Linked DNA regions of Persicobacter psychrovividus. The protein of the gene in region 1 interacts with the protein of each later gene in a pairwise test. Links are inferred from orthologs where the notes say so. Each region holds a gene or a part of one and is shown in the gene's direction. Other genes may lie near its edges.

The links.
Region 2: the proteins of pepE (region 1) and pepT interact in binary tests that used the Escherichia coli proteins (3 or more experiments, as listed by UniProt). The link is inferred for Persicobacter psychrovividus from one-to-one orthologs.

Annotation. Positions count from the first base shown.
Region 1 is NZ_AP025292.1:762,847-766,163, reverse strand. The notes cover bases 336-3,317. They hold pepE (dipeptidase PepE), read left to right. Parts: upstream 336-1,457; coding sequence 1,458-2,177; downstream 2,178-3,317. Other genes in these bases: purB (adenylosuccinate lyase), read right to left, coding at 2,339-3,317; AABK40_RS03390 (CatA-like O-acetyltransferase), read left to right, coding at 746-1,372. Outside these bases: AABK40_RS03400 (PAS domain-containing hybrid sensor histidine kinase/response regulator), read right to left, coding at 1-146. UniProt on the Escherichia coli protein: Hydrolyzes dipeptides containing N-terminal aspartate residues. May play a role in allowing the cell to use peptide aspartate to spare carbon otherwise required for the synthesis of the aspartate family of amino acids.
Region 2 is NZ_AP025292.1:1,896,692-1,899,916, forward strand. What follows is about bases 296-3,185. They hold pepT (peptidase T), read left to right. Parts: upstream 296-1,069; coding sequence 1,070-2,302; downstream 2,303-3,185. Other genes in these bases: AABK40_RS08100 (hypothetical protein), read left to right, coding at 339-1,025; AABK40_RS08110 (efflux RND transporter periplasmic adaptor subunit), read right to left, coding at 2,422-3,185. Also shown: AABK40_RS08095 (hypothetical protein), read right to left, coding at 1-89; more of AABK40_RS08110, read right to left, coding at 3,186-3,225. UniProt on the Escherichia coli protein: Cleaves the N-terminal amino acid of tripeptides.

The DNA of each region.
Region 1 (3,317 bases):
TTAAGCTGTTGATCGACCACCTCGATCAATAGGTCTTGTTGGTGTTGCTTGCGTGAATAAAAAAATAACACTAACTGCGCCCCCACCAAAAGGATGAAAAGGAAATAAGCTAAAATAATATTTAAACGCTTTAATCGATTGGGCATAGTTCGGAGGAAATTAATGTACTAATACATAGCATATCGTTAGTTTAAGGAATAGCAATGAATTTATACATACTCATTGAATGCTAAAACTTACACCTGAAAACCTCCTGTTTTCCATAACCCGTCAGGTATTGGCTACCGATCACCAATGTAATATCCGTGCATATTTTTAATCGCTACAAAAAACACCCCTATCGCCACTGAGGGGCGAAAAAAAACTTTTCACTCAAATCATCTAACCCTCAACCGCTTATCAAAATTTGTTATTTTTTATCCTTTGAACTGTTGGCTATTTGTAAAAAAGCCCTTATGTTTGCATCGCTTTCAAACAAAAGCGCACGTGGTGAAATTGGTAGACACGCCATCTTGAGGGGGTGGTGATCTCACGATCGTGGAGGTTCGAATCCTCTCGTGCGCACACCGATAAAGAGGTTGTATTTTTTACAACCTCTTTTTTTATGCCCAAAAATCGATGCTTCAGCTCCAGAAATCATTATTTTAGTGCCTTGTACTTTCTGAATAAGCCCATGCTATAAAAGTACCGGAGTGTATTTACACCCCAATCACAAGCTACCACCTGTACAACATCAATGAATTTTATGCCTGAAGAATTAAACATTGACCAATGGGATCGCAAGGAACATTTTCATTTCTTTAAAGATTTCGACCAGCCGTTTTTTGGCGTTACCACAACAATTGACTGTACCACTGCCTACCAGCGATGTAAGGAAAATGGCCATTCTTTTTTCCTTTATTATCTGTATCAGTCCCTGAAAGCCGCCAACCAGATCAAACCTTTCAGCTACAGGATTCATGAAGGAAAAGTACTTGTCTACGATCAGGTCAATGCCTCGCCGACCATTAATCGTCCCAATGGAACTTTCGGCTTTGCCTATATGGATTATTTCCCTCAGTTTGATGATTTCCTTCCTGCTGCCGCAACCGAGATTGAACGCATTCAGCAAAGCACTGGCCTTGCGCCTTCGGTTGCCGGAGAAAATGTCATTCATTATTCAGCAATTCCGTGGGTGAATTTCACCGCCCTTTCTCATGCTTCAAATTCCGCATTCAAGGACAGTTGCCCAAAAATTTCCTTCGGAAAAATGAGCTCAGAAAAAGGGCGTAAACAGCTGCCCGTTTCCATTCATGTGCACCACGCCCTGATGGATGGTTACCATGTAGGCCTGTTTGTGGATGCTTTTCAGGCACTGATGAATCAGCCATAAATCTGATCTGGTGGGTCAAAGAATTTTTGATTTCAACTTCGGGCTTTGATGCTGCTTTTGCATCTTTGTAGTTCAGCAGAATATTATGATGATGGAGAACCAAAATTTATTATTGATCAGTAACTCGACCATGCCGACAGAGGCCTACCTGGGTTACTGCAAACAAAATATCGCCACTTTTTTAGGCGAGGTCAAAGAAGTATTGTTCGTACCGTATGCGGGAGTTACTTTTTCTTATGACGACTATGCCAAAAGTGTCGCTGATGCATTGAGCCCGCTGGGGATCAAGGTTACTGGGATTCACACGGTGGAAGACAAGCAAAAGGCCGTCGCTGAGGCTGCTTCCATTATGGTGGGCGGAGGTAACACCTTCGAGCTTCTACACCAACTTTACGAGAATGGACTTGTGGATTTGATCAACGAAAAAGTCAGCAAGGGTACTCCTTATATTGGCTGGAGTGCAGGATCCAATATGGCCTGCCCGACGATCAAAACGACCAACGACATGCCGATTACGATGCCTAAATCCTTCGATGCCCTGAATTTGATCCCTTTCCAGATCAATCCACATTATACCGAAGAGCGCATTCCAAACCACGGTGGCGAGACTCGCCCTTTGCGTATTGAGGAGTTTTTAACCAAGAACACCGACATGGCCGTTTTGGGGCTTCCTGAAGGCTGTATGCTGGAGATTCACGGTAAATCGATGAAATACATCGGTGGCCACGCAGGAAAACTATTCATCAATGCCAAAGAAAATAAAACGATTGACGAAAACAGTGACCTTTCTTACCTTCTGGGCTAAGTAGGATAAACTACTGTAAAGTAAAAAAGCCTTGGATCGATAGAGATCCAAGGCTTTTTTGTTTGATCAACACCACCGAATGCGCAATGCTCTCGGTGGATGTTCAGTGTGCACTACCGCAAATATTCACGGCCTGCCACTTATTTTTATGATTTCAGAAATTAAATTCCTGTGTAGTTCCAAGGTGTGATAGCACGCAATTCTTCTTTAATGGCATCAGATACCTCCAATTCATTAATGAAGCTGCCGATAGAATCTGCTGTGATCCCTTCGTTGGTACGCGTAAGTGCTTTCAGTGCCTCGTATGGATTTGGGTAAGCCTCACGGCGCAATATCGTCTGGATAGCTTCCGCCACAACAGCCCAGTTTTCTTCCAGATCCTTACGGATAACCGCTTCGTTCAACTCCAGTTTGTTGATCCCCTTTTTCAAAGAGTTCAATGCAATCACCATGTGCCCGATAGGTACACCAATGTTTCTCAATACGGTAGAATCCGTAAGGTCACGCTGCAAACGTGAGATAGGCAATTTCGCCGAAAGGTGCTCAAAAACAGCATTGGCAATGCCCAAGTTTCCTTCTGCATTTTCAAAATCAATAGGATTAACCTTATGAGGCATCGCTGAAGAACCGACTTCACCAGCTTTGATTTTTTGCTTGAAATACCCCATTGACACATATTGCCAGATATCTCTTGCGAAGTCAATCAGGATGGTATCGATACGCTTGAGGCCATCGAAATAAGCCGCAAGGTGATCGTAATGCTCGATCTGAGTTGTTGGGTGACTACGGACTAATCCAAGGTAATCAGACACAAACTGATCTCCGAAAGACTTCCAGTGAATATTTGGATAAGCAACATTGTGGGCATTGAAGTTACCCGTTGCGCCACCAAATTTGGCTGCGAAAGGCACTTGTTCCAATAGCACCATCTGGCGGGTAATACGCTCAGAAAATACTTCAATCTCTTTCCCCAAACGAGTCGGAGAGGCTGGTTGCCCATGTGTTTTAGCCAACATTGACACCGATTCCCATTCTTTGGACTTCTCAACAATCAAAGCCAGTACCTCATCCATTAAAGGCAACACTTGCTGCTCCATCGCTTCTTTCAAAGACAAAGGAATTGAGGTGTTGTTAACATCC
Region 2 (3,225 bases), 1.1 Mb from region 1 along the record:
ACCCATTTCAAGGCTCTGAAAAACTGTTCCTCTTTCTTCAACAATAACCCTCCAGGACCCACATAATATTCGGAAACTTCTGATTTCATGTTCTTTATCTTTATTTTATTCTTTCCATTTCCGTGCCAAAGGCACATTTAATTTATATAGTGATATACCAAGAAAAAATTAAAAAGATACGACCATCTGATCAATCGACTCTTTTTTGGTTTAAACCCATACAACTATACACCTAATCGCACTTCCCTACAGGATAAATCCATTAAAAATTCAGCCTCAAGAAGCCCGAAGAATATGTATTTTTAGCTAAATTTGATGGTTCACAATTTTGATGCATTATGATCATCAACACAATTTTACCAGAAGAATGTCTCATACAGGAGCTGAATGGTAACATCAAGACGTTCCGCAAAACCATTTTTTTTCTGGAACAATATAAACGATTGGGTTTATTCAATGCCTTCAGGAAAGAGATTGCTGTGGGAGAAGTATCGATCAAGGTCGAAGAGGAAGGTAGCACAAGAATTGAGCACCGTGTCAATAACCGTAAAAAATCCACCGACACACGTGTCAGGGTTGATATGGGTGAAAACCACTCTTTCATTAAAAAGACTTTTAGCCAGCAAGACGAGCTTTTGGCGCAGGAGGAAGTGATCAGGACTGATGACCAGCTGATCGAGAAAATTATCATTACGGATTATAAAGAAGGTGAAACGACCCTCATTACTTTTCAATACAATGAACAGAAACTCATTGAGCGTATTGAATTCAGTAATGAGCATGGTTCTGTATTTCAAACAGCCTCCTTCCGATATGATAAAAAAGGGCGCCTCATAGAAGAAAAAGGCAGCCGCCACCGCAGGAAAATCAGTTTTGAAGAATTCCATTATATTACCCAGTTCAAGTATCTGAAAAAAGACAAACAAGGCAACTGGTTACAACGAAGACTGAAAACCGAGTATGGTTTCCATTATCAGAACGTAACCAAGTACGCCCTTGAGGAAAGAGAGCTTACTTATCAATAATTAAGATTTTGAGGGATCACCCCCTACAAACAACAGAAAAGACTATGAAAGCCATCATTGAAAGATTTACAAGATATGTAAAAGTCGACACGGAATCTGATCCGACTGTCGAAGCAATCCCATCAACCCAAAAACAGTTTAACCTGGCCAATATGCTGGTCGAAGAACTCAAGGAGATTGGGATGGAAGAGGTCACCATCGACGAACATGCGTATGTGATGGCCACCCTTCCTGCAAATGTAGATCATCAGGTACCGACGATCGGGTTTGTAGCACATATGGATACTTCCCCAGATTTCTGTGGGGCGAACGTAAAACCACAGCTTTGGGAAAATTATGACGGCAAAGACATCGTTTTGAATAAAGAACAAAACATTGTGCTGAAAACTGCTGACTTCCCAGAAATCCTTCAGTATAAAGGATGGGATTTGATTACCACCGATGGCACCACCCTTTTGGGCGCTGACGATAAAGCGGGCGTAACAGAGATTGTTTCCGCAATGGAATTCCTGATCAAAAATCCAGCAATCAAGCACGGGGAAATCCGAATTTGCTTCACGCCTGACGAGGAAGTCGGCAAGGGTGCAGATCTTTTCGATGTTGAAAAATTTAATGCTGATTACGCTTACACTCTTGACGGTGGCCCTGTTGGGGAGCTTGAGTTTGAGAACTTCAATGCCGCAGGAGCAACGATCGAATTCAAAGGGGTTTCTGTTCATCCAGGAGCTGCCAAAGACAAGATGGTTAATTCCATGAGAATAGCCACTGAATTTGCGCAAGAATTCCCTGCTGATGAAACACCAGAAACAACGGAAGGCTATGAAGGTTTTTTCCATTTGGTTCATATGGAAGGCTCCATTGAAGCCTCTAAATTGCAATTCATTATCCGCGATCACGACGGGGAGAAATATGAAGCCCGCAAGGCATTTGTAGAGAAGATGGTCAAGAAATATCAGGAGAAATATGGCACAGACATGGTCAAGCTGACAATGAAAGACCAGTATTTCAATATGCGTGAGAAGGTCGAGCCAGTGATGGAGATCGTTGATATCGCTGCCGAAGCCATGAAATCGCTTGAAATTAAACCATTGATCAAGCCGATCCGAGGAGGAACTGATGGCGCGCGTCTTTCATTCATGGGGCTTCCTTGTCCGAATATCTTTGCAGGAGGGCACAACTTCCATGGAAAGTATGAGTTTGTCCCTGTTCAGGCCATTGAGAAAGCCACTGAAGTAATTGTAAAGATTGCTGAACTGACTGCCCAGAAGCACCAATAATTTCATCTGCGATAAAAAAGGCCCTTACGGTTAGCGTAAGGGCCTTTTTTTATGCTGATGGGGGTAAGACCTTTCTTCCGAAATGATGGCACTCCCCTATCGCTTATTTGATGATGCAATTACTCTTCCTCCTTTTCCGCTACACGAACCTTGTCGCCATCGTTTAGGTTACGGGAAATAATCTGATAAGGACCCGTGATTAATTCATCGCCAGAGTTTAACCCTTCGGTGATTTCAATGAAATCGAAATTGGAAATACCCGTCTTCACAGGCACTTTCTTCGCCACATCACCATCTTTAATGAACACCACTTCCTCAATTTCCTTATCCGAACGACCAACGCCACCGTGCTTCAGGCTGTCGGCAACCGAACGGGTGGTTACTGCTGAAAGCGGTGCCATCACAGCATCTTTCCGAGTTTTGGTTTTTATCTCAACACTGGCCGTCATTCCTGGACGGAAAGGGAAACCGTTTTGCTCCTCCAACAAATCAGCATAGGAGGAATTCAATACACGGATTTTTACCTCAAACTCCGTAATAGCATCTGCTGAGGCCTTATCTTTTGCTGTGTTGGCAATCGAGGTTACCACACCCGTAAATTTCTTATTTAAATAAGCATAAGAATCAACATTAATAATAGCCGTATCGCCTTTATGCACCCTGATGATATCATTCTCATTCACATCCACTCTGGCTTCCATCGCTGAAAGGTCCGCTATACGCATCATTTCAGTACCTGCCATAGTTTGTGTCCCTACAACCCGTTCACCTTTTTCAACGCTCAGCTTCGTAACCTTGCCATCCATCGGCGCCACAATGTTCGTCAGGCGCAAATTTTCCTGAGCCTCCGCCAAAGAAGCTCTCGATGATTTAACAATATAATTGGAGGCCTTTACATTCTCCTCCGCTGCCGCCAAATCCTC